Regions from separate parts of the Neorhizobium puerariae genome, predicted to be linked through region 1. Evidence: riboswitches for the same ligand, from Rfam matches in the RefSeq annotation. Region 1 holds a riboswitch; the other holds the start of a gene.
What was found. Region 1 has a riboswitch for cobalamin ahead of nrdH (glutaredoxin-like protein NrdH). Riboswitches for the same ligand answer to the same signal wherever they lie in the genome.
Positions count from the first base shown of each region.

Region 1 (3,401 bases):
TGCGAGCCGTAGAAGATGCGTTCGCGGGCGAGATAGCCATGCAGGTTCATCTGCCCGAGGCCGATCGCGTGGCTTTCGTCATTGCCCTTCTCGATCGATGGAACCGAGGCGATATGGCTCATGTCGGAGACTGCGGTCAACGCCCGGATCGCCGTCTCGATCGTCTTGCCGAAATCGGAGGAATCCATCGCCGCCGCAATGTTCAGCGAGCCGAGATTGCAGGAGATATCCTTGCCCATATGTTCGTATGACAGGTCGTCGTTAAACGTGCTTGCCTCGCTCACCTGCAGGATCTCCGAGCAGAGATTGCTCATGGTGATGCGCCCCGCAACCGGATTGACCCGGTTCACCGTGTCCTCGAACATGAGGTAGGGATAGCCGCTCTCGAACTGGATCTCGGCGATGATCTGGAAGAACTCGCGCGCCTTGATCTTTCTTTTGCGGATGCGGGCATCCTCGACCATCTCGCGATATTTCTCCGTCACCGAAATCTCGGTGAAGGGCATCCCGTAGACGCGCTCCACGTCATGGGGCGAGAACAGGTACATGTCCTCGTTGTTCCTGGCGAGTTCGAAAGTAATGTCCGGGATGACGACCCCGAGCGAGAGCGTCTTGATCCTGATCTTCTCGTCGGCATTCTCACGTTTCGTATCGAGGAAACGCATGATGTCGGGGTGGTGTGCATGCAGGTAGACCGCGCCCGCCCCTTGCCGTGCGCCGAGCTGGTTGGCGTAGGAGAACGAATCTTCCAGGAGCTTCATGATCGGAATGATGCCGGAGGACTGGTTCTCGATCTGCTTGATCGGCGCACCAGCCTCGCGGATGTTGGTGAGCGACAGCGCAACGCCGCCGCCCCGCTTCGATAGCTGCAGGGCCGAGTTGATCGAGCGGCCGATCGACTCCATGTTGTCCTCGACGCGCAGCAGGAAGCAGGAGACGAGTTCGCCCCGCTGCTTCTTGCCGGCATTGAGAAAAGTCGGGGTCGCCGGCTGGAAGCGGCCGGAAATGATTTCCTCCACGAGACCGCGGGCAAGCTCCTCGTCGCCGCGCGCCAGCGTCAGCGCCACCATGCAGACGCGGTCCTCATAACGCTCCAGATAGCGTTTTCCGTCGAAGGTCTTCAGCGTGTAGCTGGTGTAGTATTTGAAGGCTCCCAGGAAGGTGGGGAAACGGAATTTCCTGGCATAGGCCTGATCGAAGAGATCGCGGACGAAATTGAAGGAATACTGGTCCAGAACCTCCTGCTCGTAATAGCCTTCGGTCACCAGGTAATCGAGCTTTTCCCGAAGGTTATGGAAGAAGACCGTATTCTGGTTGACGTGCTGGAGGAAATATTGACGTGCGGCCAGCCGGTCCTTGTCGAGCTGGATTCGGCCCTGCTCGTCGTAGAGGTTCAGCATGGCGTTCAGCGCGTGGTAATCCAGCGCGGGTTCCGCGGCCTTCGCCGGCCTGTCTAGCGTAAGCGTGTCCAAAATCGTTCCAATCCATGTCTGACGTTAGCGACGTCCTCGACCGTTCCAAGAAGCTCGAAACGATAGAGGAAGGGCACGGCGCACCTGGCGGAGATGATGTCTCCGGCAAGCGCGAAAGCCGCGCCGAAATTGGTGTTGCCCGCTGCGATGACGCCACGAAGCAGATTGCGGTTGCCGGCATCATTCAGGAAATGGATCACCGGTTTCGGCACCGCCCCTTTCGTGCCTCCGCCGCCATAGGTCGGCACGATGAGCACATAAGGCTGCCGTACCGAAGGCGGAATCGCGCTGCCGTCCATCGGCAGGCGCAGCGCCGGCATGTCCAGCCTCTCCACGAAACGCCGCGTGTTCTCCGACCGGCTGGAGAAATAGACGATATCGCCCATGGCTGGGACGTATCAGACGAGACTGCCGATCATGTCGGGCCGGAAGCCGGCCCAGTGCCGCTCTCCCGCCACGACGACCGGGACCTGGCGATATCCGAGCCTCCGGACGAGCTCGTAAGCCGCGGCGTCAGCGGACACGTCGATGACGGTGTAATCGATCCCCTGGCGATCGAGCGCGCGGGTGGTCGCGGTGCACTGGACGCAGGCAGGCTTGCTGTAGACGGTAATGTTCATTGTGTTCCTCGTGTTTCGAAAAAGCATGCAACATCGTTCGGGCATCCGCCGATGCCCGGGCAATGAAACTGGAATGGACGCAGCCGTAACCGGCAGCCGGACGCAGAGCGTCCGTCACGCCTTACGGATCAGTACTGTTCAACATGGACTTCACCCCGAAGTGGCTCTGCGGGGTATTCGGGAAAACGGCGCCCACAGGTTTCATCCCGCAAACCGCCGTTCGCCATCCGGACACCCCGCCCGTGGACGTTCTGCTCGAGGCAGGTCTCCTGGCTCGCGGGTCGTCGCATCCGCCCCTCGCCTTCCCGAAGCCTTCCGGCCCAGTGGCTTTATCGGACGTATGCTCTCCGCCTACAGTTGCGGGGGCAGCTCCGGACTTGCAGCCTTCCTCATGAAGGCCACGCACCGTATTCCCTCTTAGCTCCCCATCCTTACGAATCGGAAGCACCTCGAACACTAGATATAGTAGACGAGGTTAAAATCACGTCAATAGCTATGAAAATCACACATCAAGAGCAGGCAGCAGCGGAAAGCCTCCCGGACGGTGGACGGGCATGGCGAAACGGCCCTCGCGATGGGGCCTCGCTCGTCGGAGGAACGCTATGGATATGGCGTGACATGGCCAGTTGCAGTTCAGGCGACAAACGCGGTTGCCGTCAGATCCTTGGTATGCCGTCCGGTCTCAGGGCTTTCTTGAGCGCCGCGATACGGAAGATCGCGTTGGGGGCGCCATAACCGCGATATCCTCGCCTTTCGACGATCTCGAAGAAGAAGCCTTCTCCGTAGGTCATGCTGTAGAGCTGGAAATATTCGCCGTGTTCGTCGCGATCGTAGAGGATGTTGTCGGCCTTCAGCCGCTCCGTCAGGTCCGGATCGAGGCCGAAGCGCGCCTCCACGTCGCCATAGTAGTTCGGCGATATCTGCAACGGCCGGAAACCGTTCCGGCGGAGCGCCGCCGCCGTCGCAAAGATGTCGTCCGTGTGAAATGCGAGATGCTGGACGCCTGAGCCGAACTTTTCCGCGATGAAGTGCCCGGCCAGCGTCCGACGGTTCGGCGCCGTTGAGCGTGATCCGCAGCGATCCGGAACCATTCTCCACCACCTGGCTGCGCACAACGCCGGCGGGATCGATGATGTCGACCATCGGCGTTTTCCGCATGCCGAAGATCGAGGTATAGAACAGAAGCTAGGTCAGCATCTCGTCATAACCGACGGTCTGGGCGATGTGATCCACATGCAGGAGATGCGCCGGCATCACCGCGGCATCGTCCTCGATGGGCATGAAATCGATCTCGGAAAACCTGCCGAGC
Region 1 covers NZ_JBHMAA010000032.1:212,304-215,704, forward strand. Annotated here, with positions in the region: gene nrdE (class 1b ribonucleoside-diphosphate reductase subunit alpha) at 1-1,472, opposite strand, end outside; gene nrdI (class Ib ribonucleoside-diphosphate reductase assembly flavoprotein NrdI) at 1,454-1,858, opposite strand; gene nrdH (glutaredoxin-like protein NrdH) at 1,871-2,092, opposite strand; cobalamin riboswitch at 2,335-2,559, opposite strand; partial or broken gene ACFFP0_RS25505 (bifunctional sugar phosphate isomerase/epimerase/4-hydroxyphenylpyruvate dioxygenase family protein) at 2,749-3,401, opposite strand, start outside.

Region 2 (3,401 bases), on a different contig from region 1:
TCAGCCCGCCGCCGCTGGAGCGTGTGGATGCCGGCATGACGATCTGTGTCCGGCCCGAAGCGGTCAAGGTGGGGGCGGGCGACATCACCGCCGAGGGCACCGTGAAACTGGTCGAATATCTCGGAAGCGAAACGCTGGTCTATATCGGCCTGCCATCGGGCCAGACGCTGCTCCTGCACGGCCCCGTCATGGACCGGCCCCGGCAGGGCCAGAGGATTACGGTCGGGATCGATCTTGCCGACATGCATTTCTTCGATGCAAACGGCGAGCGGGTGGAGCCTGTCGTCTTGAGGGAGACCGCCTGAGATGAAAGTCGCCATCGTGGGCTGCGGCTCCCGGCACCAGATGTTCCGCGATGCGATCACCGGCCCGTTTTCCGACCGGCACGAACTCGTGGCGCTCTGCGACAGCAATCCCAAACGGCTTGCCTTGTCGGCGGAGGCCGTGCCGCGGCGCAATGGCAACGGGGTGGCGACCTATCTCGCCGGGGACTTCGACCGTCTGCTGGCCGAGCAGGCGCCCGACGCCGTCATCGTTTCGACGCCGGACCATCTGCATGGCGATTATATCGTGCGGGCGCTGGAGGCGGGCAGCGACGTGATCTGCGAAAAGCCGCTGACCATCGACCTTGAGACGCTCAAGCGCATCACCGACGCGCAGGCGCGGACGGGCCGCAGGGTCACGGTGACCTTCAACTACCGTTATTCTCCGGCCCGCACGCAGGTCTACGACCTGCTGGCCTCCGGCATGATCGGGGACGTGGTGGCGGTCGATTTCCGCTGGTATCTCGATCGGGTGCACGGCGCCGACTATTTCCGCCGCTGGCACCGGCAGAAGGACAATTCCGGCGGCCTGCTCGTCCACAAGTCGACCCATCATTTCGATCTGCTGAACTGGTGGCTGGGCACGCGGCCCGAGGAGGTTTTCGCGTCGGGACGGCGGGCCGTCTACCGGCCGGAGACGGCGGCCGGCATGGGGCTGACGGATTACGGCCCGCGCTGCGCGACCTGCGCGGATGCCGAAAAATGCGACTATCGGCTGGATCTGGAAAGCGACGACAACATTCGCCGTCTCTATCGCGAGGCGGAGGACGAGGACGGCTATTTCCGCGACCGGTGCGTCTTCGATCCGTCGATCGGCATCGAGGATACGATGCAGGTCCACATCCGCTACGCCAGCGGCGTCAGCGCCAATTACACCCTCACCGCCTATGCTCCCTGGGAGGGGCTGGAGGTGGAGTTCCACGGCACCCGGGGGACGCTCCGCCACAGGCATGTCGAGAAGCACGGCATCCTCGGCGGCAAGGGATCGCTGGCGGACGTCGAGTGCATGTCGACCACCCTGCATCTTGCCGGCGAGGAGCCGCGCGAGATCGACGTTGCCACGGGCAAGGGCGCCCACGGCGGTGCGGACCCGGTCATGCTCGGCTACATCCTTGCGCCGGACAGCATGCCCGGGGAAACGCGCGGGCGTGCCTCCGATCACGTCGCCGGCGGCTGGTCGATCCTGACCGGGATAGCCGCGAACGAGGCGATCGCCACCCGCGGCGTCGTCAGCATTCCGGCGATGCTGGCCAGGCACGGGATCAGGCTGGGCTGACGCGACATTCGAAGCTGTGGAGAATGAGGCGTCCGGGTTCGCGGATGCCGCTGTCTGCATTCCCGTTTCGTCCTTTCATCGATGAGCCGTCGCGACCGGGAACAAGGTTGGGATTTGTGCGGTCGCAATGCCTGCGGCGGCTGGACAAGTTCCCGCAGGTTCCGTATCAACGACGCGCTACGGTTCTGCATTCGCAGATGAAAAGGGAACGCGGTGAGGTCTTCGGGCCGATTCCGCGACTGCCCTCGCAACTGTAAGCGGCGAGCCTTTCATCAAGGCCACTGATCTCGACGGGATCGGGAAGGGGATGAAAGGCGCCGGAGCCGCAAGTCAGGAGACCTGCCGTGGCGAGACCAGTGATTACCGGACGAGGTGTTCCGGCAGGGAGACTATTGTGACGTCAGCGATCTTGTCGCTCGCCATCCTGATGCAAGCCATGTGCACGGCCTTGCACAGTCCTGCCTTTCATCCCGGCATCGCCGTATTTTTCGAAAGGACAGGACATGAAACCCGGCTTGCTTGCAGCCCTCTTCGCCACTCTTCCGTTCGCGGCCCTGGCTGCGCCGACGAGCTATCCGCTGACGCTTGAAAACTGCGGCACCGAACTCCGCGTCGAGAAGGCGCCGCAACGGGCCGTCGGGCTTGGCCAGAACAGCACCGAGATCATGCTGATGCTCGGCCTTGCCGACCGCATGGCCGGCAGCGCCGTCTGGGTCTCGCCGGTCCTGCCCGAGCTTGCGGCGGAAAACGACCGGGTTCACCGCATCGCCGACAACACGCCGAATTTCGAAGCGGTCGTCGCACGCGAGCCGGACTTCATCGCCGCGCAATTCCTGACGTCCGTCGGTCCGCAGGGGCGGGTCGGCACCCGCCGGCAGTTCGCCGATCTCGGCGTGCCGAGCTACATCTCCCCGACCGACTGCGTGGTGACCGATAACACGCGCTCGGACGGCACCCGCAAGCAGATGCTGACGATGGACCTCCTCTACCAGGAGATCGATGAACTCTCCCGCATCTTCGACGTCGCGGATCGCGGCGAGGCGCTGATCGCTCAGCTGAAGACCCGTGAAGAGGCCGTCAGAAGGCGCGTCGCGGACCGGGCGGACGATGTGGGCCTCGTCTACTGGTTCTCGTCGGCGGATGTCGCGGGCGATGCCTGGGTCGCCGGGAAGAACGGCGCTTCCGGTTACATCACCAAGGTTCTCGGCGCCCGCAACGTCATCGAATCCGAAGAGGAATGGCCGCTGGTCGGCTGGGAGACGATCGCCGCCCGAGACCCCGCCGTCATCGTCATCGGCACCATGGACCGCCGCACCCAGGGGGCGGACGATCCGGCCGTGAAGAAGAGGTTTCTCGCTACGGACCCGGTTGTCGGCAAGCTGGACGCCGTCGAGAAGGGACGGATCGTCGAGATGGACGCCCAGGCGATGAACCCGACGATCCGGACGATCACCGGCCTGGAAATCGTCGCGGACGCCCTTGAGCGCTTCGGATTGCTGAAGTGAGACGATCGCGCTTTGGAGCATGGACGGCCGGCATCGCGGGCGTTTGCCTCGTATTCTCCGCCCTCTTCGTCGCAATCGCCGCTGGCGTGGCGATCGGCGAGATGACCATTCCGATGGAAACGACGATCGGGGCGGTGACCAACCGCCTCGGCCTGACGGATATCGCGCTGCCGCGCATCCAGGAAGCGGTCATCTGGGACTACCGGCTGTCGCGCTCCCTGGTGGCCGCTTTCTGCGGGGCAGGGTTGGCGCTTTCCGGCGCGATCCTCCAGTCGCTCCTGCGCAATCCTCTCGCCG
Region 2 covers NZ_JBHMAA010000008.1:353,909-357,309, reverse strand. Annotated here, with positions in the region: gene ACFFP0_RS07055 (ABC transporter ATP-binding protein) at 1-305, shown strand, start outside; gene ACFFP0_RS07050 (Gfo/Idh/MocA family protein) at 307-1,599, shown strand; cobalamin riboswitch at 1,763-1,960, shown strand; gene ACFFP0_RS07045 (ABC transporter substrate-binding protein) at 2,103-3,104, shown strand; gene ACFFP0_RS07040 (FecCD family ABC transporter permease) at 3,137-3,401, shown strand, end outside.
Region 2: linked by a shared signal. The riboswitch ahead of ACFFP0_RS07045 (ABC transporter substrate-binding protein) and the one ahead of nrdH (glutaredoxin-like protein NrdH) in region 1 are both predicted to bind cobalamin.